Regions from separate parts of the Rhodococcus sp. IEGM 1318 genome, predicted to be linked through region 3. Evidence: riboswitches for the same ligand, from Rfam matches in the RefSeq annotation. Region 3 holds a riboswitch; each other region holds the start of a gene.
What was found. A riboswitch is a leader RNA that binds a small molecule or an ion and turns the genes downstream of it on or off. The one in region 3 is predicted to bind S-adenosylmethionine.

Region 1 (5,822 bases), on a different contig from region 3:
CGACCTGACGTAGGGACAGATTCTTTGCCTCGGCCAGAGCCCGCCATTCACGCGCAATCGCAATGGGGTCGTTGCCGTCTCGCGCGGAACCGCGCGTCTCGGAAACCGGGCGGGCAACCGGATCTTCCTCTGGAAGTGGATCGTCCGGGTCTCGGTCGGAAAGGTCCTTCCCCCACACCAATCCGACGAGGGACAGTGCAGTTTGGCCGGTGAACTGACCTTCAAGGACCCACCGTGTCTTCTCCTCGACTTCGGACTCGCTCTCCGCCAACACGATCTGCGTGCTGGGCAAGATCTTGACGTCGTCCTCCGGCCGCCCGACTCTACGCAAACGAGCCCGAATGTCGTCGGCGAAGTCGAGTGCGCCGTCGAAATGCGTCCCGTGCCGCGAGAAGATGACGTCGGCGTGCGTCGCCGCGAAATCGCGTCCAGACGGCGAATCGCCGGCTTGAAAGATGACCGGATGTCCCTGTCTACTGCGGGGAAGCGTCGGCGTCACGGAGATATCGAACTGCGAAGTCTGACGTCGTACGTCGCTCACGGCTCCCGGGGTCGACCAGTTCTCGGACGTGCGAGAACCCGAGATCGCGTCGTCGGCCCACGAATCCCACAGTGCCCGCGCGGTTTCGATGAACTGCCCGGCACGCTCGTAACGTAGGGAGTGATCGAGGAAACCCCCGCGACGGAAGTTTTCTCCTGTCCACGCGTTGTCGGTGGTCACCGCGTTCCAGCCGGCCCGTCCGTCGGAAAGTAGGTCGAGGCCGGAGAGTCGACGTGCGAGGTCGGCCGGTTCGTTGTACGTGGTGTTCTGTGTCGCGACCAAACCGATCTTGTCGGTGATACCGGCGAGGGCGGCCAACTGCGCAATGGCGTCGGGGCGGCCGGCGATATCCAGATCGAGAATCTTGCCGTTCTGCTCGCGAAGGCGAAGGCCCTCACCGAGGAAGAAGGCGTCGAACAGGCCTCGCTCGGCGGTGAGTACCAACCGCCGAAACGTCTCGAAGTCGATCTGGGATCCGCTCGAGGAATCGGACCAGATGGTGGTGTGGTTGACCCCTTGGAAGAAGACGCCGAAGTGAACGTGAGCGTCGGGTCGAGGTACGGCGGAGCGTGATGCAGTCATGGCCGAAATATCCTTAGCGCGAAGTCAAGTCAGGAGGAGTGGGCGAATCGATTTGCGGGCCGCTGCAGACCGAGGTTGCCCCTCAAGGTCGATCCCGGAACCGGGCGTCGCGTCAACCCGGCCTTGGACAGCGCCGGAAGCACGAATTTGGCCAGCACCGGAAGGTCCTCGTCGATCACGAGAGGGTGGAAATGAACACCGTCGAGGCGCCCGGCCAACTCCTTCAGAACTACGGCCGCTTCCCCCGGATCTGCATCCAGGAGCAGTCGGCCAGTGTCGACGGCATTCCCGTACGAGTTCAGCTCGGTCAGCCGCTGCGCCGCAGACAGATTCAGCGTATCGAAAGCCACATCGACCTCGGCGACCACCAATGACGCGCCCTCATCGCGCGCCTTGGCGGCCGACTGTGCAATAGTTTCCGCCGAATCACCGGACACAAGAACAACATCCGACTGGCGTGGATCGATCTCGCCGTAGCGGCCGAACACCACCAACTGGCCTTGAGGCGGCCGCGGAACGATTGCGGGCCCCTTCACCGAGAACGTCTCACCCTCGAAATTGACGTAATGCAGACGATCACGCTCGAGGAAACGCCCACTGAGATAGTCACGGACAACAGCGTCGTCCTCCCATGAATCCCAGAGATCGGTCACAACGGTGACCGAATCCCGCTGCTCCTGCTGACGCGCCGACTCCGTCGTTACCGGAGCCCTCCCCCACGCCCTCGCCGCGGCATCGTCTTCGACCGGAACAGCAAGCCAGCCGCCACGCCCACGCGAGGAGTAGTCCAATGTCGCCAATTGCGAAGAGGTGTGGAACGGTTCGGCGTACGTGGTCCCGACGACGGGGACCAGTCCGATCGTGCTGGTCGTCGCCGCCACGTATGACGCCCTGGAGACGGCGTCGACGCGGCCGACAATGTCACCACTCGGAGGGAGGATGGAATCGTCGAACGTCGCGAAGGTGAAGCCCGCATTCTCGGCAGCCGCGACGCGATCGCGCACAGCCTTACCCGTGAGCAACTGATCCGGGCGATGTGAGCTTCGGCGCCAGGCAGCGGGGTGAGTGCCCTCGCCGTCCAGTTCGATACCCACGGCAAATACAGTCATGTGTCCTCCATCGGTCCTGGCGGTAGCACCCACACTGCGGTTAGGTAGCGGGTTGCTGCGGCATCATCGAGCCAGGTCTCTCAGCCACTCTGGATGGTGGATGCAATCTATGCGGGCGACGCTGAACAAGTCAAATCGCGCTTGACGAATCATATTGACCTACAACATATTTCAATACAATCACCCTGATCGAAAGGGTTGCGCAAACACTAGCCGACATCGAAACCAAAGAGCCCCGCCCGACTGTCGTCGGACGGGGCTCGTCTGGAGGGCAGCAGTTGATCTACTTCGCGCCCAGCCAAGCCTGGTCGAACAGCATGATTCCCGTGGCTGTGGGAACGACGCCGTGGACGTTCTTCTGCCAAGCCCAGAACGACGTCAGCCCGCCGATAGGCGCCGACGGAACCGTCTCGTTCCACAGCGTCTGAATCTTGCCGATGATCGCCAGAGTCGACGAATTATCCTTGGCTTGTTGTAGATCTGCGATCAGCTGATCCATCGCCGGGTTCGCGTATCCAGCAGTATTCGCCATCGAGGTGCTGTTGGTCGTGGAGAACAATCCGAGATCGAGAATCGACTCGTACATTCCGATGCCCGCGTGCGCGAGGTCGAAATCGTGCTTGACGTAGACGTTCTGCACGATGTCGCCGGCGTTGTTGGCCAAGATCAAGTTCACCTCGAACCCGACGGCCTGCAACAGTGACTGCACGGCGAGGCCGATCGCTTGGTCCTTCGGCTCACTGAGAACGACGTAGTCGAGAGTGCCGTCGTATCCGTCTGCCTTCGCCTGATTCAGAAGCTCCTTGGCCTTTTCGGGGTCGTAGGCAATACCCGGTGTGTCCACATGCCATTGCGACGTCGGACCGAACAACTCCGAGCCCGGCAGTCCCTCACCGTTTTCCACGCGCTGATCGATCAATGTCGTGTCGAGCGCATAGCCGATAGCTTGGCGGACGCGAACATCCGAGCCCGGCCGGCCTTCACGATTGTTGACAATCTCGGCACTCCCGGCGTTGAGCACGTCGATGTAGCCGGGGTAACCAGTGGACTTGGCGGAATTGATCGCCGAAGTAAGGCCACGAATATAGGCGACATCGAGCTGACCACTGTTCAATGATTCGAGATTGGCCTGTGGACCGTTGAGTGCCACCATCCGCAATTTGTCCAGCTTGGGAGCACCGCCGTAGTAGGACTGGTTGGCCTTGAAGATTCGCTCGACGCTCGGCGTGAAGAGATCTTCGGTGAAGGGTCCGGCGCCCACGGCGGTGAACTTGTCGCCTTGCTGCGAACTCGGGGCGACGATCATCCCGTGCCCGAGAGCGAGCATCGACGGAAAGCGCATCCACGGCGTCTTCAGCGTGAAGTCGACCGTCGTGGAACCGCTTGCCTGCGCCGATTCCACCGAAGCCAGCCACAACTCGGCGCCATTGCCCTTGCCCGCGTTGTACCGATCGATGCTCGCGATCACGGCGTCGGCGTCGAGCGCGGAGCCGTCGCTGAACTTAACACCGTCGCGAAGTTTCAACGTCCAGGTGGCTCCGTCGTCAGAGGTCTCGAGCGATTCGGCAAGCTTGGGCTTGAATTCGCCACCAGCAGTGTCGTAGCTCATCAAAACGTCGTAAACAGCTGCGAATGCTTCTCCACCGGAACCGCCGCGCGCGGCAGTCTTGGTCGGGTCGAGAGAGGGAACGAGCACCTGCACGCCGTACGTCATGGTCCCGCCGGCGACCGCATTCCCCGGATCGGGCTGCTCGTTGACCATGCCGGTCACGATGTGTCCCGACGCGGTCGTCGCGTCAGTACCACTGTCGTCATTGCTGCTCGCGCAGCCCACCAACAGGACACCGGCACCGATCAGCGCCACTGCGACACGGCTGACGTTCCCGATGGGCCAAGATCTCGAGTGCGACACGGAGATTCCACCTCACTTCCAGTAGACGCGGCCAGGGATCGGCCGCAACCGGCTAATAGTGAGGTTCTCGACGGAGTGACACGCAGCACGTTCCCGGTGACCGGAATCATTCACGGAGACAAAGAATGCGTACAACTCAGATGATCGAGCCGAGCGGTTTACGGCGACTGACATCCGAACACGAAAAAGCTCCAACCTCATGTTCAAAGAACATCGAAGTTGGAGCTTGTCGATAAGAATTATGGTGGCCAGGGCCGGGATCGAACCGGCGACCTTCCGCTTTTCAGGCGGACGCTCGTACCAACTGAGCTACCTGGCCGGACGGCACCCGAACCGAATGCCTATCGCATTGCGTTGTTCTCAATCAAGTGACTGAGAACAACGCTTTGCGACCCTGACGGGACTCGAACCCGCGACCTCCGCCGTGACAGGGCGGCGCGCTAACCAACTGCGCCACAGGGCCTTGCTTTTTCCTTGCTGTGAAACCGTACTACATCTTCGAGCCGCTCCCAAACCACTGTCCTGGCCTGGCATTTGTGCATCTCAAAGCGTGTCGTGCGGGTCAAACCATACTGCATCGTTTCGCTTTCGCAAAACGTACCCCCTACGGGATTCGAACCCGCGCTACCGCCTTGAAAGGGCGGCGTCCTAGGCCGCTAGACGAAGGGGGCCCGCCGGATCTCTCCGAACTAGTACCCCAACGGCGTTCCGTTGGGAGCTTGGATAGCTTATGGCACGGCATTCGGAAATCACAAATCGCCTGTTCACGGACAGAAAAGTGCACTATTCAGTGTCAGGGAACTCCACTTGGGGCCACCCGTCACGATGGAACGTCTCCAACCACTGCGGCGTAGCCATGGCTTCGAGGACTACTTCGAGAGACTCCTCGAACCACTCGCCCAGATCCCCGCTGGAGGCAATCAGGTCTGCCATGTACCGCTGACCCGCAAGGCTCGCCGCCAGTACGCGTGTGAATTTGACCGGGTCGGCATCTTCTCGCAGCAATCCGTCGTCCTTGGCACGCACCGCCAACTCGTAGGCGGACTTACCCCAGACCTGCCCGCCACCCGATTGCACATCCTTGTAGAACTCGGGCTCGATGATCAGGCGGAATTCCGCCTGCACGATCACCTCGGCACGAAAGACTTCTGCAATGTCGAGCACGAGTCCGTGCAATGCAACGAATGGATCGAGGTCTGTCCTCTTGGCCCAACGATCAGTGATTTCAGTGAAGGTTTCGATGGCCGAGGTCAGAACTGCTCGTGCCAACTCTTCCTTGGACTGGAAATGAAAATACATGGCGCCTTTGGTGGCGCGGGAGCCCTCGAGGATCGTGTTCACCGACGCAGCTGCATAGCCGCGCTTGGCGAATTCGACTGCAGCCGCTTCGACCAGGGCGGCGCGGGTACGCCGCGCACGCTCTTGTTGACGTGCCATTTACGGTGTTGTGCCTCTCGCAGAGTTGTTACGCAGAATCGCCGTGATCGGCGCCTGTCATCCCCCGAAACTTCACAATATCCCCTCCAACACACCCTACGTAAGGACTAGAGCGATACCCGCCAAAAGTACTAGACGCAATCGGCTTTAAGGGGGGCAACAACCGACTTTATGCCCAAAAGACACCAAGTGGTATGGTTTTGGCCGCTCGGGTGCGCCGCAGGGGGTGCGCATCCGAGCT
Region 2 (5,822 bases), on a different contig from region 3:
AGTCCGTACTGGCAGCTTGGGCGTGGCCTTCTGCCGAGTCGGCGAACTCGGGTGTGTCGAACACCTCTCCGCCCAGTGGGTCGACAACCTTCGATTCCTCGGAGAAGTCGACGGCGCCGGTATCCGGGTCGATATTGACCGCATGGGCGGGAACTTCGTGGACCGCGAAGAGCATGTGGGCGTCGGAGGGTTCCGTCGTGATCCCGTTTTGCGACGGGGTCAGACCGGCGAAGGTCGACGAGATCTTCAGATCGCGGAGCCGCTTCTCGGTGGGTTGTGGAACGTCGGTCGACGCCGGGGTATTAGTCGAAACTCGCAGGTAGCGAGGTGCCGAAGCGACCTCGTACCGGAACGCCTTCAGCATCGACAGGCACGCGAGCACCATGATGACCGAGAACGGCACAGCGGTGGCGATGGCAACGGTCTGCAGCGCGGTCAGCGATCCACTGCCACCCACGATGAGGAGAACCGCGGCGGCGGCACCGGATAGGAACGTCCAGTAGACACGCGTGATCTTGGAGGTCTCCAAGCTGCCACCGGTCGCAAGGATGTCGATGACGATCGAGCCGGAATCCGCGGACGTGACGAAGAAGAACACGATCACGACGATCGCGAGGACACTCGAAATCGTTCCGAGCGGAAGTCCGTCGAGAAGCGTGAACAGCGACGTGTTGGTGTCCACTGCGCCGGATGCGTCGAGCATCGTGCCCTCGTTGCGCTGACGCAGAATGCCGGAGTTACCGAAGATCGTGAACCACAACGAACCGACCAGCGTCGGGGCCAGCAGTACACCGAAGACGAATTCGCGGATGGTGCGGCCGCGTGAGATGCGCGCGATGAACATGCCGACGAACGGTGCCCAGCTCATCCACCAACCCCAGTAGAAGATGGTCCAGGCGCCCTGCCAGCCGTCTTCGGCGAACGGGGACGTGCGCAGCATCAGTTCGGGCAAGGCCTGGACGTATCCGCCGAGGTTCTGCACCCACGACTGCATGAGGAACAGCGTCGGTCCCAGAATCAGGACGAACAGGGCTAGCGCTGCAGCGAGCATCATGTTGATGTTGGAGAGCCACTTGAGGCCCTTGGTGACGCCGGAGACGACTGAGAAGGTGGCCATACCCGTCACGATGACGATGATGGTGATGACCAACCAGTTGTCGGTCTCCACCCAGCCGAGGTAGTCGAGGCCGGCCGAGATCTGCTGGACACCGAAACCCAGCGACGTGGCGACACCGAAGAGCGTGCCGACGATGGCGACGACGTCGATGGCGTGGCCGATCTTTCCCTCGATGCGAGCACGTCCGAGCAGTGGCTCGAGCAGCCAACGGATCGACAGCGGGCGGCCCTTTCGGTAGGTCATGTACGCCAGACCCAGGCCGACGACGACGTAGATCGCCCATGCATGCAGGCCCCAGTGGAACATCGTCAGTTCCATTGCTTGATTGGCCGCGGCGTCCGTGGATCCGGCGACCTGCCCGGCGACGGGAGGGGTCACGTAGTGCGAAAGCGGTTCGGCTACTCCGTAGAACACGAGGCCGATGCCCATACCGGCGCTGAAGAGCATCGCGAACCACGAGAGCATCCCGAATTCGGGCTGCTCGTCGTCACGTCCCAATCGGATGTTGCCGATGCGGCTGATTCCGCAGTACAGAGCAAAAATCGCGAAACCGGTCGCGGAGAGGATGTACCACCAGCCGACGCCGTCGCTGATCACGTTGTTGAGTGTTTCGAAAGCATCCGCGGCGGTTCCCGCGTAGATCACGGCAAAGGCGATCAGGGCAAAGATCACTATCGATGCGGGGATGAACACGGGTTTCCGTAGTTCACGCCACGCAGTTTTGACCGCAGTCATTCCACTCCTCGAACATTCAGGCATTCACAGCGCCCATCAGGGCGGCCACGTGTCACGCGTAGGTGGGCGTTTCGCTCACACCATCGCAGGTCAAGACCGGGCTATTGCTTTGGAATTCAACGTAACGTCAAGTTTCGGTCAACTCAACTGGACGAAAGATGCTGTACTGCCGCGAAAATTCCCACTGAATGCCCTTGTTTCGGTTGTAAACCGTTGGGCAATAGTGGTATTGGGTCACAAGTGGAAGGCTGAACGACGAATTCGATTGGTACGTTGAGTTGAATCGCTCGGGTCGACGTTCACCGATTGATCGGAATTGTCAAACTCGGCGAAACGGCCTGTCTGTCAGGTGGTTAACTCCTGGCGTGCTCGTTCGATCGTGGCGGTAAGGCGCCGATATCTAACTGTGATTGTGATGGTCGCAACTATCAGTGGTGCGGGCCCTGTTCGCCACGCTGGGCGTCGATGAGATCCATCGCATCCTTCAGGCCCAAGCCCGGATGTAGTTCGCGTAGTGCCTTGATTGCCGAAATACGGTCGTCAGTCGACGCGAGTGTGCTACGGACATCGTCGGCGGGTATTTCGGAGGGGGCAGTTGTCCCTTCCCAACACGCCGGTTGAGGATTGTTCCTGGTTCGCCAGGCTTGGACGGTGCCGTAGGCAAATCCAACCGTCGCGAAAAGCCAGATCGCGAACCATGTCCAATTCCAAGCTGTGGGTTCTGTGATGACCTTGTCGATGGTGCTTGGGCCGAAGAAAACGAGTAGCCAGGCCAGCACGATCGTCTGCCACCATCGCTCGACGCGCCTGCTCGGTACCCACCACTCGGCCATCGATCGATACTCGCACAGGGCTGCTGTTTCGGTGCGACGATGGAGATCATGGAGATTCGTGATGCGGTGGAGCGACTTAGAGGGGATTCCGGGACCTCGATGATCTTCGGTGAACCGCACCAGACCAGCGACGGATCAATGATCATCACGGTTTCGCGTCTGCATCGGCGGTGGCGCGGAGACCCCATGCCGGTGCCAGTGGGAGTGTTCTCGATCCACGAGGGTGAGCCGTCGTGGTCACCGGCTGTCGATCACACCAGGGTGGCTTTGATGGGGGAGTTCATCGGGTTGGCGGCCGCGGTGATCGCAACTCTGGCCGTTCTACGTCGTCCGCCCTGGCCTGATGTGACGATTCAGAAGGGGTGACTCAGAAGGGGTGACCCAGAATTACGCCGATCAGCTGGAACGGCATTGCCAGGAACATCGATCCGACGTAGAGCGGATAGCGAACCGGATCGCCGGCGAGGTAACCCTCGGCGAGCCAGGCCATTACGTCTGCTGATCCCATAGTCTTTCGTCCCTTCGCTGTTGTGGTTCAACGACCTTTTCGGTCGTGGGAGTTGTTTTGTTACAAGCGAACTCGAAGGAGGAGTAGATGTGATTACAGTTTCGACTCAGCAAACGTCGTCAAATGAGATCTTCGGGGGCGGCGGCTGACAACGGGCGCGATTACGACTTGCCGGGGCAAACTCCATCGGCGGAGTTTGGATACTTAGCATCGTGCGGTAGTGAAATCTGTGCGTTCTGCGCAGGATCGCCGAGCGTATTCGCGCAGCTCGAGCTCGGTTGGAACCCACAATTGGAACCCGCAAGTGGAACCCACAGTGGAGGCATGGACGCGGGCCGACACGTTTCAGCCTGCCGCCGCGACACGGCCCGCGCCGCTACGAGATTCGAATGGCGCGCCGCTACGAGATTCGAATGGAGAGTTGCTCGAGACTCTCTCGACGTACCTCGACGAAGAATCGTCTCTGGCGCACACCGCAAAATGAATGGGCTTGCGCCGCAACACCGTATCGAGTCGAATCGATCGAATTCAGCGCCTTCTCTCGGTGGATCTGGCCGATCCGGAAACCCAGGCTTGCACTCCACCTCGCCTGCCGGACGATTACGCGGTGACGACGGCCTTCGCGGCTTCGTCTTGACAAGCGCGGGAGGTTCCTGCCATCCTCGTTGCCAGGTCACGAGTACCAGTGTTCAGCCCCGGCTTGCTGGTCGGCAACCCTCCTCCGCGGTGGGGTGCTCCGGGTGACGACCCGGCTGCGTTCGAAAACGAATGCGGCAAGCGCGGACTCTTCCGGGGCCATCTCCCGACGAACGAGTCCTTGAACGTGAGGATTGTCTTCGATGACTGCTGTATTGAGTGCCGACACCTGCTGCACCACCGCGATTGCCAAGGTTTCGGGTGCTGACCTGCAGGTTCCATTGGTTCAGGGCGGCGAATGCTCCTACGCCAACTTCGACTACGCGGCCAGCGCGCCGGCATTGGCCCAGGTCACCGACCGTATCGCCGAATTGTTGCCCACGTACGCCAGCGTCCACCGCGGTGCCGGCTACGCGTCCCGTATCTCCACCCTCACCTACGAGAACGCTCGTGAATCCGTTGCTCGTTTCGTGAACTGTGCCGACGATCAGGTTGTCGTCTTCACCCGAAACACCACTGATTCGCTGAACCTGCTTGCCCAGTGCGTCCCCGGCAGCACCGTTGTCCTCGACGTCGAGCATCACGCAAACCTGTTGCCGTGGAATGACGCTCGTATCGTCACCGCCGCAGACACCATCGAAGAAACGATCGAGCGTCTGATCGGTGAACTGTGCACCAAGCCTGCTGCGCTGCTCGCAATCACCGGGGCCTCCAACGTGACCGGTGAGATCCTGCCGATTGCACGTTTGGCCGACATCGCTCACCGGTGCGGCGCACGTATCCTCGTCGACGCTGCTCAGTTGGCGCCCCACCGTCGCATCGACCTGCAGGAATGCGGCGTCGACTACGTAGCGTTCTCGGGCCACAAGCTGTACGCGCCCTTCGGCGCCGGCGTTCTGGTCGGCCGCCGTGACTGGCTCGACGAAGCTCAGCCGTACCTCGCCGGCGGCGGCGCCGTGCGTGAGGTGACCGTCGAGTCCACCGAATGGGCTTGCGCGCCTGCACGTCATGAGGCCGGTTCCCCCAACGTGCTCGGTGCGGCAGCAATCGCGACCGCATGCGAAACCCTGCACGCCCTGGACTTCGACGTCATCGCCGAGCATGAGAAGGCACTCACCGCACAGCTCACCGACGGATTGTCCGCCATCGAGGGAGTCTCGTTGGTGCGACTGTGGAACGACGCTCCTGACGCCGTCGGAATCGTCACCTTCACCGTCGACGGATTCGAAGCGGGCGAAATCGCCGCATTCCTCTCCGCCGAGCACGGCATCGGAGTTCGTGACGGTCGCTTCTGCGCACACCCGGTTCTCGCGCGCCTCGGTCTCTCCGGCGGCGCCGTCCGCGCCAGCCTCGGGCTCGGTAGCAGCTCGGACGACGTGACGCGCTTGGTCGACGCCGTGAACATCCTGGTTTCGAATCAGCGTGATTGGAACTACGCCAAGACTGCCGGAGCGTGGAACCCCGTGCCCGAGACCCGCCCCTTCCTCGGAGCTGCCGACGACAACGCCGGCGCAGCCGAGTGCGTCTGAGCTGAGCTCGGTCCCCGAAAACTCGAATGGACAACTAGCATGGCAGCCATGGCAGCAGCGGATTTTCCCGCCACCCCTTCGAGAGTGAGCATCACTCTCGGTCAGTGGTGCCGTCGTCATGTCGATCTGTGCCGTACCTCGTCAGGAATGTGTTCGAGCTGACGATTCGTCTCGCTCATCCCACACTTTTTCTGATTTTCGGAGGTCACACATGTCTTCACTCGCTTCGCATTCTCTGCACGTGGCGGTCGAGTTGACCGGATCCGGTCACCATCCGGCCGCTGAGGGCGCACCAGGAAACCTGCCGATCATCGGCGGCGACTACTGGGTGGACCTCACCGAGAGCGACAGGGCTCTCGATTTGGCTTCATTCCCTACCAATGTGGTTCGGATTCGCGCTGCGGACCTGCGTGAGGCGCAGCTCGAACGCGCACGGATCCGTGCTGCTGTCGCCGAAGAAGGCC
Region 3 (5,822 bases):
GTGATTGCGGTCTTCGTTGGGTTGAGGGAGTTCCAACCGCCGCCGACCGGTGCGCAGGCGCTCAGGTCGAGTGCACCGGAAGTGACGGGTCCGCCGCCTCCGACGTCGGCTGAGTCGCTCCACACTGCGAGCGAGCCCGCACCGCCGAGGAGGAGGGCACCGGCCGCCGCAGCAGCGATCGCGCCCTTGGTCTGCTTCTTCATGAAAATCTCATTTCATGTCTGGGACCCGAAATGGGTCGTTCAGAAATGAGTATCATCCACGGCAAACGATTCGTTACTGCTTTGTCGCAAATTCTTTTTCGACTGCGATCCACCTTTTCTGGTCCAGAAAACCGCTTCTGAACTGTGTATAACTACCATTATGTAATTCTGGTCTGAAGAAAACCGATTGTTTTTCTAGTTGGAAAAAGCGGACTAGTCGGATTCTGGCAAATTCACCGTTCTTTCGCCGGCTAATTACCGACTCGCGGTTTTGTTTTGCAATTTGAATCAATTGTTTGTGTTGCTACGGAATGGATCGGTTGTCGTTCCCACAAGATCGGCGACCGACTCGAGGACGATGGTCGGGCGGTAGGGGTAGAGCTCGACCGACGCGCGGGTCGAGATCCCGGTCATCACCAGAATCGTCTGCAGTCCGGCTTCGAGGCCACAGACGATGTCGGTGTCCATGCGGTCGCCGATCATCAATGTGTTGGCCGAATGAGCGCCGATGGACCGCAGGGCTGAGCGCATCATCAAAGCGTTGGGCTTGCCGACGTAGTAGGGATCGCGTCCGGTTGCCTTGGTGATGAGAGCGGCGACCGAGCCGGTTGCCGGTAGAGAGCCGTCGCGCGACGGCCCGGTGGCGTCGGGGTTGGTGGCGATGAACCGCGATCCGCGCTCGACCAGGCGAATGGCGGTGGTGATTGCCTCGAAGGAGTACGTGCGCGTCTCGCCGAGGACGACGTAGTCGGGGTCACTATCCGTCAGGACGTAGCCGATGTCGTGCAGTGCAGTGGTCAGCCCCGATTCGCCGACCACGTAGGCGCTGCCGCCCGGACGCTGGTTGGCCAGGAAGGTCGCGGTAGCGAGCGCTGACGTCCAGATCGACTTCTCCGGGATGTCGAGTCCCGAGTTGAGGAGGCGTGCTCGCAGGTCACGCGGGGTGCGGATGGAGTTGTTGGTGAGCACCATGTACGGAATGTCGTTCGACGCCAGTTCTGCCAGGAACGTGTCTGCTCCGGGTATCAAGTGCTCCTCGTGGACGAGAACCCCGTCCATGTCCATGAGGTAGGTCCAACCGGTCTGATCGTCTGTTCTGGTCATATCTCCAGTATGTGCGGGGGCCGCCCGATGTGGGCGGTCAAGCGAGAAGACGCCACAAGCCGACCAGGCCGACGACGACAATCGTGTAGCGCAGTGCAGTGGGGGACAGGCGTCGTCCGTAGCGGGCGCCCAGAACGCCACCACCGAGTGAGCCGACAGCGATCAATCCGGCTGCTGCCCAATTGATCTGGTCGAAGGCAAGAGTGATGTACATCCCGGCTGCGACGATGTTGACGAGCAGTGAGAGCAGGTTCTTCGCGCCGTTCATGCGCTGGAGGGTTTCCGGGAGGATGGCACCCATCACACCGATGAGGAGGATGCCCTGCGCGGCGGTGAAGTAACCGCCGTAGATGCCGACTGCAAAGGTGCCGGCGGTCAGGAGCATCAGCCTCTTGGTGGACAGCGCCGTTTCTTCGGTGGAGCGCTTCTTCGCCCACGCCTGGATACGTGGTTGGAGGAGCACAAGTGCGAGAGCCAGGATCAACAGCACCGGAACGATGGTCTCGAACAGTTTCTCGGGTAGATGCATGAGCAACCACGAACCGAGGAGCGCGCCGGCGAGCGACGCCGGAATCTGCCATTTCAGACGATCCCCCTGTCCCGACAACTCACGCCGGTATCCCCACGTCCCTGAAACCCCGCCGGCGACGAGCCCGACTGCATTGGACATCGTCGCGGTCACCGGCGGCATGCCGAAGGCGACCAGGGTGGGAAACGTGATCAGCGTTCCGCTGCCGACCACGGCATTGATCGCGCCCGCACCGATACCGGCCAACAAGATGAAGAAAGCGTCGATTCCACTCACTCCGCAGACGGTACGGCAGAGGAAAAGTCAGTCCGGACGGCGGTCCCGGTCTTGATTCGAACACTCCATTGAACACGGCGGCCAAGGCTTCGGACACCGTTGGAATCAGTGCGATTTCAACGTGGAGAGACCTTCAGTTCCCTTGCAGTGCAGGGAAATACAACATTTGACGACTCGGCATTTCGCGTCTAGTCTTTGCTCACCATCCAGAGCGACCGAGAGACCTGGCTCGTCGACGTCGCAGCAACCCCCCGAGTGATCGGGAGCGGGTGCTACCGCCAGGACCGATGGAAGGCATCACATGGGTTCCACTTCGCACGCTGCGCACAGGCGTCGTCACATCGATCTGTGCCGCACCGCTTCGTGTCACTGTCACTGACCGAACTGCCGTCGTCTTCGCAACTCGAGCGCACCACCTCGAGAACACAGCTGCGTCCCCATTCCCCGAAAGGTCTATTCGTGATGTCCATTCCGTCAGGTAGTGCGCCGTGAGCGCGCCCACCGATGTCCGCCCCGACAAGTCGGTGGCCGAGCCGCAACTTCCCGACTCGGAACTTGTCGTTGCTCGTACCTGGCACCCGCTGCGTTGGGTGATCAGCGCAGTTGTGCTGGTATTTCTTGCTCAGTTCATTCACGGACTCGTCGTCAACCCGGGCTGGGACTGGCCAACGTTCGCGCAGTACTTCACTGCGAAATCAGTGCTTGCCGCGTTGTGGATGACGATCAAACTGACCCTGTGGGGGACGATCCTCGGATTCGGTCTCGGAGTGTTCCTGGCACTCGGCCGGTTGTCGAAGAACCCGGTCCTGCAGGTGATCGCCTGGACCTACATCTGGGCTTTCCGCTCGATTCCGCTCATCGTGCAGCTGCTCTTCTGGTTCAACATCACGTACCTGTACCAGACGCTTTCTCTCGGAATACCTTTCGGGCCGGAGTTCTTCACCTTCCAGGTCAGTGGTGTGATCGGCGGATTCACCGCAGCAGTTATCGGTTTGGCGCTACACCAGGCAGCGTACTCGGCCGAGATCATCCGCTCCGGAATCATCTCGGTCGATCACGGTCAGATCGAAGCTGCTCACTCGCTCGGTATTCCGCGCAGTCGACAGTTCTTCAAGATCGTTCTCCCGCAAGCGATGCGGGCGATCCTCCCCAATGCCGCCAACGAGGTCATCGGACTCTTCAAGGGAACGTCCATCGTCTCCACCATGGCGATCGCCGAACTGTTCTACCAGGTGCAGGTCATCTTCGGCCGCAACGGACGAGTTGTGCCCCTGCTGATGGTCGCCACGATCTGGTACATCATCCTCACGACGTTGCTCTCGATCGGTCAGTACTACGTTGAGCGCCACTACGCCCGTGGATCCGCCCGCGCTCTTCCTTTGACTCCGATACAGAAGGCTCGCAAGAAGTTCGACGAGATTCGTGATGCGCGTCTCGATATTCCGAGAGGTGCGACCCGATGACCGCAGAGCTGGCCGAAGAGACGGTGTACGCCGTCGAAGCGCGCGGAATCCACAAGTCGTTCGGCGCGCTGGAAGTACTTGCCGGCGTAGATCTCCTGGTCCGCAAGGGTGAAGTGACCGTCATTCTCGGCCCGTCCGGTTCCGGTAAGTCCACCTTGTTGCGCACCCTCAATCACCTCGAGAAGGTCGACCGAGGGACCGTGCGGATCGACGGAGAACTGATCGGATACCGGCGCAAGGGAAATCGACTTCACGAACTGCGTGACCGAGAGATCCTGAAACAGCGTTCACACATCGGATTCGTGTTCCAGAACTTCAACCTGTTTCCGCACCTGACTGCGCTGGAAAACGTGGTGGAAGCTCCGCTCTCGGCCCAGAAACGAGACCGTGACGAGGTGTACCGCGAAGCTCGCGCACTGCTCGAGCGAGTGGGAGTGGGGGACAAGGCCGACGAGTATCCCCGCCAACTCTCCGGTGGCCAGCAACAGCGCGTCGCCATAGCGCGAGCGCTGGCACTGCGGCCGGCGGTCATTCTCTTCGACGAGCCGACCTCGGCGCTCGACCCGGAACTGGTAGGCGAGGTTCTCGAAGTCCTGGCTCAGCTGGCCCGTGACGGCGCCACTTTGGTGATCGTCACGCACGAGGTCGGTTTTGCTCGGGAAGTGGCGGACACCGCGGTCTTCATGGATGGCGGCGTCATCGTCGAACAGGGCCCACCTTCGCAGGTGATCGACAATCCGATTCACGAACGAACCAAGGCTTTTCTCTCCCGCGTTCTCTGACGCGACCAAGACACATTCCCGAAAGGAAAAATTGATGTTCTCCCCATCCCGTCGCGCCACTTTCCTGATCTCGGCTGTCGCCACCGTCGGACTGCTCAGCGCAGCGTGCAGCAGTGCGGACGCCGAGTCCGACGGAGCCCAGGTCACCGCTGCCGCGGGTTACAACCTCACCGCCGACCAGAATCGCATCACCACCGACAAGGTGGATTCCATCGCCGCCGAGCTGCCTCAGGACATCCGCGACCGCGGCACGCTGCGCGTCACCGGTAGTGCCGGTTCCGCTCCGCCGCTCCGCTTCTACGCCGACGACGACACCACCCTCATCGGCTCCGAGACCGACTTCGCCTACCTGATCGGCGACGTTCTCGGCTTGAAGGTCGACCTGCAGACAGCTGACTGGGCACAGAACTTCGTCCGCGTCGACTCTGGCGAGGCTGACGCCTTCCTCTCCAATGTGACTGTCACAGAGGAGCGTAAGGAGAAGTACGACTTCGCGACCTACCGCCTCGACACCCTGGCCTTCGAAGCCAAGAAGGGCGCCGGAATTTCCATCAAGGAACCCAAGGACGTCGCGGGCAAGAAGATCGCCGTCTCCTCGGGCACCAATCAGGAAGCGCTGCTGGTCAAGTGGAGTGAGCAGAACGTCGCGGCCGGCCTGGCGCCCACCGACATCTCCTACTACCAGAACACCACCGACTACTACCTCCCGCTGCAGTCCGGCCGGATCGACGCCTACTTCGGGCCGAACCCGTCATCACAGTTCCACGCCAAGCAGTCGGGGGAGACCGAGGTTGTCGGTGAGTTCTCCGGGGCCGGCGACACTCTGCAGGGGCAGATCGCGGTGCTGGTGAAGAAGGACAACGGTCTGATCAAGGCAATCAATGACGCGATCAACCACACGATCGAGAACGGCACGTACCAGCGGATCCTCGAGCGCTGGAACATCACCAGCGAAGCCGTCGACACGTCTTTGATCAACCCGCCCGGCCTTCCGAAGACCAAGTGAGCTCTCGTCCATGAGTGAGATTCCCGATGTGATCGTCATCGGCGGAGGGCTCGTCGGGTCCTCCGCCGCATGGCGGCTCGCGGCGCGCGGACGTAGCGTCGTACAGCTGGAACAGTTCGGGCCGGGGCACAAGCACGGTGCGTCGCACGGTACTTCGCGCATCTACCGTCAGGCCTACGACAATCACCTGTACACAGGGTTGGCGGCCGACGCGCTGCCGCTGTGGCGGGAGTTGGAGACCACGACGGACATCGGGTTCCTGGAACTCACCGGCGCGGTCGATCACGGTCTGCCGCAGGCGGTGCAGTCCAAGGCGCAGATATTGGTCGAGGCGGGCATCAAGGGTGAGATCCTCACTCCTGCCGAGGCGTTCGCGCGCTGGCCGGGGCTGCGATTCGACACCACCGTGCTCCATCACCCCGATGCAGGCCGGTTGCATGCGGATCGCGCCGTGACCGC
Region 4 (5,822 bases), on a different contig from region 3:
TACCCAAACCCATCTCGTCGGCCAAGATCCCACCGCCCGAACCCGACAGTGCAGTCAACCAGGCAACTCCCTGCACTTGATACGGGCGCAATGTCGCCTGAATCTTTGCTCGGCGAAGACTCTCGATGGCCGCGCGCGCTTGTGTGAACAATTGCAGCGTGGACCGGGCGCTTCTGATTTTCGTGTCGTCACGGTCGATCGCTGCATGCGCTGCGGTCGGAATGTCATGTGCGCCGGTGTCGATGACGCGCTTCCACGCGAGCAACGACGGTCCGAGGTCGCCGCGACCTGCATCGAGGTTGTGGAACGCGTCGATCGCGGTGGTGAGGTCGAGCAGTTGTGCTTCGACGTCGGTTGCTGTGATCGACTCGTCGACCGGGATCGCAAGCCTGCACATGCCCGGCGATCCGGTCGGCATCCCCAGCGCCGACAGCCGCGCTGCCGGGTCTGCGTCACCCCAGAACGCGAAGGACATGTGCTCGGGAATGTACGTAGCCTGCAGGCGCGTCGAGCATGGCTGATTCACGTTCGCCGATGCTAGCCGCGCCGGCTCACGTTCGCCAATGAAAATGTCGGGAAAACCCGCAGATCAGCTGTGGTTTTCCCGACATTGACGAATTCTGAAAATGTGGCTCTGTGCCGGATCAGCGAGCCGTGCGTGCGAACTCCATCGTGCGGCGAAGGAGTCCAGCAACGGCGTCCGCCTCCGTCAGGAAGCCGTCGTGGCCGTCCTTGGACTTGAGAATCTCGAGGCCGCTGCACGTGGAAATTCCGTCGGCGATCTCCTCTTGCAAACGAAGGGGATACAGCCGATCCGAATCCACGCCGCCCACGACGACCGGTGCCGTGATCGATGCCAACGCCGCTGCAACGCCGCCGCGTCCACGGCCGATGTCGTGCCGGTTCATGGCCTCGGTCAGGAGGACGTACGTGCTCGGGTCGAAGCGGTCGACGAGCTTGTCCGCCTGATGTTCCAGGTAACTCTGCACAGCGTATCGTCCACCGTTCCAAGGGTTTTCGTCGTTCTGGGCGGAGTTCTCGAAGCGCGCATCCAGTTCCGACTCGGAGCGATACGTCAGGTGCGCGATGCGACGAGCGATGCCGAGTCCGGCGCGCGGTGCCCGACCCGTTCCGTGGTAGTTACCGCCTTGCCAGTCGGGATCGGAGACGATGGCCGCGATCTGCGTCGTCTGGGTGCCGATCTGATCTGCGGTCGCCCGTGAACCGGTTGCGAGCACCAACGCGGAGCGAATGCTGTCCGGGTAGGTAACTGCCCACTCGAGGGTGCGCATGCCGCCCATGGATCCGCCGACCACCGAGGCCAACTGGTCGATCCCGAGCAGATCGACAAGCTTCTTCTCCGCCGCGATCTGATCCCGGATGGAGATCTCCGGGAACCTGCTGCCCCACGGCTTGCCGTCGTCGGCCAGTGAACTGGGACCGGTCGTGCCGCGACAACCACCGAGGACATTGGTTGCGATGACGCACCATTCGCCGGTGTCGATCGGTTCGCCGGGGCCGACCATCCCGTTCCACCAGCCGGGGGATGGCTGATTCGCGGAGATCGGACCGGTGACGTGCGAGTCTCCGGTCAGTGCGTGCTCGACGAGTACGACGTTGTCGCAGTTCGGGGACAGCTCACCCCACCGCTGAACGGCGAGCGAAACGGATGGGAGTACCGCGCCGCTTTCGAGTTCCAGGGCGCCGATGTCGACGAACCCCACCTGACCGTCGGCCGGGGGTAGGAGGTCGATCCTGGGCTCCAATTCGTTCACGGTCACGAGTTTGCCACCGCAGCCAGGCCGACGGTGAGATCGGCGAGGATGTCGTCGATTCCCTCGATCCCGACCGCGAGGCGGACGAGTCCGGGCGTGACACCCGAAGCGAGCTGCTCTTCGGGGGTGAGCTGCGAGTGCGTCGTCGACGCGGGGTGGATGACGAGTGAGCGAACATCACCGATGTTGGCGACGTGGCTGTGCAGTGTCAGGGCGTTGACGAACTTCTTGCCCGCATCGATCCCGCCGGGCAGCTCGAAGGTGACGATGGCGCCGGTTCCCTTGGGCGTCAGCTGCTTTCCGCGTTCGAACCAAGGCGAGGAGGGAAGTCCCGCGTAGGAAACGGAGGCCACCTCGCCGTGGCGGTCGAGGAACTCGGCGACCTTCTGTGCATTGGACACGTGACGCTCGATGCGCAGGCTCAAGGTTTCGATGCCCTGCGCGATGAGGAACGCGTTGAACGGCGCCACGGCGGAGCCGAGATCGCGCAGCAGTTGGACGCGAGCCTTGAGAGCAAACGCCGGCGCGCCGAGGTCTGCGAAGGTGACGCCGTGGTAGCTGGGATCAGGCGTCGTGAAGTTCGCATGGCGACCCTGCGTCCAATCGAAGGTGCCGCCGTCGACGATGACGCCGGCGATCGCGGTGCCGTGTCCGCCAAGGTATTTGGTGGCGGAGTGGACGACGATGTCGGCGCCGTGTTCGAGCGGGCGGAGCAGGTACGGCGTCGCGACAGTGTTGTCCACGATCAACGGAAGACCGTTCTCGTGGGCCAGCGACGAGATGCCGGGTAGGTCGAGAATGTGGTTCTTCGGATTGGCGATCGTTTCGCCGTAGAACGCCTTCGTGTTCGGGCGAATTGCTTCGCGCCACTGGTCGAGATCGTCAGGATCCTCGACGAACGTGACTTCGATGCCCAGCTTACGAAGGGTGTAATGCAGGAGGTTGTACGTGCCGCCGTACAGGTACGGGCTGGAGACGATGTGGTCGCCGGCCTCGGCGATGTTGAGGATCGCGATGGTCTCGGCAGCCTGACCCGAGGAGAGGAGGAGTGCGGCGACTCCGCCTTCGAGGGCAGCGATGCGCTGCTCGACGGCGTCCTGTGTGGGATTCATGATCCGCGTGTAGATGTTGCCCGGCTCGGCGAGGCCGAACAGTGCCGCAGCGTGATCCGTGCTGTCGAAGACGTAGCTGGTGGTCTGGTAGATCGGCAGAGCGCGCGCATTGGTGGCGGTGTCCGCTGTTTGCCCGGCGTGCACCTGCTTGGTCTCGAACGACCAGTTCGCGGTCGGATCAGAAGTTGCTGCGGCGTCGGCTGTGTTGTCGGTCATGATTTTTTCACTCCAGTGGTCTGACGGATAGATGTCGGACGGGGGCGAATGATCGCCGCCCCGTGCTGGGGTCTATCTACAAGTGCGACACATACTGAAAAACCTCCGTGGGGCTCGGCCCGGTCTGGGGTCCGTCCCTGTCGGACCCGCGCTTGTCACCCGAATTGCGGTGGAACTGCGCGAGCAGATCCACGTCGGGAAACCTGGTCATCACCCGGGGCACCCCACCGCGGTTGGAGGGTTGCCGTCCAGCGAGCCGGGGCTTGACGCTGGCACTCATGACCACGTCGGATTCTACCGGGAAGTGAGCGCAGTCCTGACGCGGGGCGAAATGTGAGCCGCAACCGCACGCGAGGCAGAGCGACGCAGCCCACTAGCAGGCAAAAGTTACTCGCGAGTAGAGACGGATGGGTGGACCTGCCGGTTGCGGCCTCACGGGTTAGCAGTACGCTTGTCTTGTTTGGGACTCATCTCCCGAGATCAGTCCACACCGTCTAGGTTTGATAATCGAACCGTTCGCGGACCCACTCACAAAGTGTGACCGCAACCGTGTAACCAGGGAAACTTCCTAGGAGGACGCGAAGCACCCATGTCCAAAATCAAGGTTGAGGGCACCGTCGTCGAACTCGACGGCGATGAGATGACGCGCATTATCTGGCAGTTCATCAAAGACAAGTTGATCCATCCGTATCTCGATGTGAACCTCGAGTACTACGACCTCGGTATCGAGTACCGCGACGAGACCGACGACCAGGTCACCATCGACGCAGCGCACGCGATCCAGAAGCACGGCGTCGGCGTCAAATGCGCCACGATCACGCCGGACGAGGCACGTGTCGAGGAATTCGGTCTCAAGAAGATGTGGCGTTCCCCGAACGGAACGATCCGCAACATTCTCGGCGGCACGATCTTCCGCGCACCGATCATCATCTCCAACGTTCCGCGACTCGTTCCGGGCTGGACCAAGCCGATCATCATCGGCCGTCACGCATTCGGCGACCAGTACCGCGCCACAGACTTCAAGGTCCCCGGCCCCGGCAAGGTGATGATCACCTACACGCCTGAGGACGGCAGCGCACCGATCGAGCACGAACTGGTCAACTTCCCCGAAGAGGGCGGCGTCGTCCAGGGGCAGTACAACTTCACCACGTCCATCCGTGACTTCGCTCGCGCGTCGCTCACCTACGGACTGCAGCAGAACTACCCGGTGTACCTGTCCACCAAGAACACCATTCTCAAGGCGTACGACGGTGCCTTCAAGGACATCTTCCAGCACGTGTACGAGACCGAGTTCAAGGCTGAGTTCGATGCCGCAGGTCTGACCTATGAGCACCGCCTCATCGACGACATGGTCGCTTCCGCACTCAAGTGGGAGGGCGGCTACGTCTGGGCATGCAAGAACTACGACGGTGACGTCCAGTCCGACACCGTGGCCCAGGGCTTCGGCTCGCTCGGCCTCATGACGTCGGTTCTGCTCACACCGGACGGACGGACCTGTGAGGCAGAGGCTGCTCACGGCACCGTGACGCGTCACTACCGTCAGCACCAGCAGGGCAAGCCCACCTCGACCAACCCGATCGCATCCATCTTCGCGTGGACCCGTGGGCTCGAGCACCGTGGCAAGCTCGACAGCACCCCTGAGGTCATCGGCTTCGCGCAGGCGCTCGAAGACGTTGTCATCAAGACCGTCGAAAGCGGCCAGATGACCAAGGACCTCTCGATGCTGGTCGGCGGCGATCAGGGCTACCTGACCACCGAGGAGTTCCTCGGCGCGCTCGACGTGAACCTGCAGAAGGCCATGGCCGCGAAGTAGATTCACCGCTTCACCTCTCGAATGGGACGTCCGGGAAACCGGGCGTCCCATCTGTGTTCGCGGTCTCACGTGAGTGAACTCACCCGCTCTCACTTGGAAGTTCAACCAGGTGTGAGATCACAATTGATCAGTGACTTCGTCTACCCTCTCCCGTTCTGACGCCTCGACACCCGGGGTTCGTTCCGCCAGAGGTCCGGCGATGCTCGCTCTCGCCCTCGGCGGTTTCGGTATCGGCACCACCGAGTTCGTCGCCATGGGATTGCTCCCGGAAATGGCATCCGGGCTCGGCGTCTCGGAACCCATCGCAGGCCACGTGATCTCCGCGTACGCGCTCGGCGTTGTCGTCGGCGCTCCGCTGATCGCTGCTCTCACCGCACGGGTACCGCGCCGCACACTGTTGATCGCGCTCATGGTCGCCTTCACCGTCGGCAATGCCGCTTCGGTTTTCGCGCCCTCGTACACGACGCTGATGATGGCTCGCTTCGTCGCCGGATTGCCGCACGGCGCGTACTTCGGAGTCGCCGCGCTGGTCGCAGCGCACCTGGCCGAACCGGGCAAACGCGCGAAGGCCGTGGCGATGGTCATGATGGGTCTTTCCGTGGCCAACGTGATCGGGGTACCGGTCGCCGCCTGGATCGGTCAGGCACTCGGCTGGCGCAGCGCCTTCGCCTTGGTTGCGGTAATCGGAGTGGCAACGGTTGCTTCGCTGTTCGTCTGGATACCGCGTTTGGACGGTATGCCGGTGACGAATCCGATCACCGAACTCGGGGCACTGGGCCGTGTCCAGGTGTGGATGACGCTGATCGTGGGCATGGTCGGATTCGGCGGCATGTTTGCCGTCTACACCTACATCAGTACGACGCTCACCGACGTGTCCGGGCTTGACGCTTCGTTCATTCCCCTCGC

Region 1: it holds a riboswitch for S-adenosylmethionine, as region 3 does, so the genes downstream of both, R4P65_RS25885 (LLM class flavin-dependent oxidoreductase) here and R4P65_RS33200 (putative leader peptide) in region 3, are expected to answer to the same signal.
Region 2: it holds a riboswitch for S-adenosylmethionine, as region 3 does, so the genes downstream of both, R4P65_RS18825 (aminotransferase class V-fold PLP-dependent enzyme) here and R4P65_RS33200 (putative leader peptide) in region 3, are expected to answer to the same signal.
Region 4: it holds a riboswitch for S-adenosylmethionine, as region 3 does, so the genes downstream of both, R4P65_RS02625 (bifunctional o-acetylhomoserine/o-acetylserine sulfhydrylase) here and R4P65_RS33200 (putative leader peptide) in region 3, are expected to answer to the same signal.

Annotation. Positions count from the first base shown of each region.
Region 1 is NZ_JAWLSC010000013.1:201-6,022, reverse strand. Features, by position in the region: gene R4P65_RS25890 (NtaA/DmoA family FMN-dependent monooxygenase) at 1-1,123, opposite strand, end outside; gene R4P65_RS25885 (LLM class flavin-dependent oxidoreductase) at 1,153-2,232, opposite strand; SAM riboswitch class I at 2,237-2,332, opposite strand; gene R4P65_RS25880 (ABC transporter substrate-binding protein) at 2,516-4,144, opposite strand; tRNA gene R4P65_RS25875 (tRNA-Phe) at 4,387-4,463, opposite strand; tRNA gene R4P65_RS25870 (tRNA-Asp) at 4,534-4,607, opposite strand; tRNA gene R4P65_RS25865 (tRNA-Glu) at 4,743-4,815, opposite strand; gene R4P65_RS25860 (TetR/AcrR family transcriptional regulator) at 4,928-5,581, opposite strand.
Region 2 is NZ_JAWLSC010000007.1:320,384-326,205, reverse strand. Features, by position in the region: gene R4P65_RS18855 (BCCT family transporter) at 1-1,852, opposite strand, end outside; gene R4P65_RS18850 (hypothetical protein) at 2,281-2,685, opposite strand; gene R4P65_RS18845 (hypothetical protein) at 2,725-3,051, shown strand; gene R4P65_RS18840 (hypothetical protein) at 3,053-3,193, opposite strand; gene R4P65_RS18835 (hypothetical protein) at 3,498-3,677, shown strand; gene R4P65_RS18830 (helix-turn-helix domain-containing protein) at 3,678-3,830, shown strand; SAM riboswitch class IV at 3,865-3,979, shown strand; gene R4P65_RS18825 (aminotransferase class V-fold PLP-dependent enzyme) at 4,033-5,358, shown strand; gene R4P65_RS18820 (hypothetical protein) at 5,570-5,822, shown strand, end outside.
Region 3 is NZ_JAWLSC010000010.1:27,478-33,299, reverse strand. Features, by position in the region: gene R4P65_RS22055 (alternate-type signal peptide domain-containing protein) at 1-203, opposite strand, end outside; gene R4P65_RS22050 (HAD-IIA family hydrolase) at 492-1,307, opposite strand; gene R4P65_RS22045 (sulfite exporter TauE/SafE family protein) at 1,345-2,112, opposite strand; SAM riboswitch class I at 2,312-2,406, shown strand; gene R4P65_RS33200 (putative leader peptide) at 2,414-2,491, shown strand; gene R4P65_RS22040 (amino acid ABC transporter permease) at 2,601-3,575, shown strand; gene R4P65_RS22035 (amino acid ABC transporter ATP-binding protein) at 3,572-4,357, shown strand; gene R4P65_RS22030 (ABC transporter substrate-binding protein) at 4,392-5,363, shown strand; gene R4P65_RS22025 (FAD-dependent oxidoreductase) at 5,374-5,822, shown strand, end outside.
Region 4 is NZ_JAWLSC010000001.1:565,673-571,494, forward strand. Features, by position in the region: gene R4P65_RS02615 (DEAD/DEAH box helicase) at 1-526, opposite strand, end outside; gene metX (homoserine O-acetyltransferase MetX) at 645-1,781, opposite strand; gene R4P65_RS02625 (bifunctional o-acetylhomoserine/o-acetylserine sulfhydrylase) at 1,778-3,103, opposite strand; SAM riboswitch class IV at 3,247-3,387, opposite strand; gene R4P65_RS02630 (NADP-dependent isocitrate dehydrogenase) at 3,693-4,916, shown strand; gene R4P65_RS02635 (MFS transporter) at 5,116-5,822, shown strand, end outside.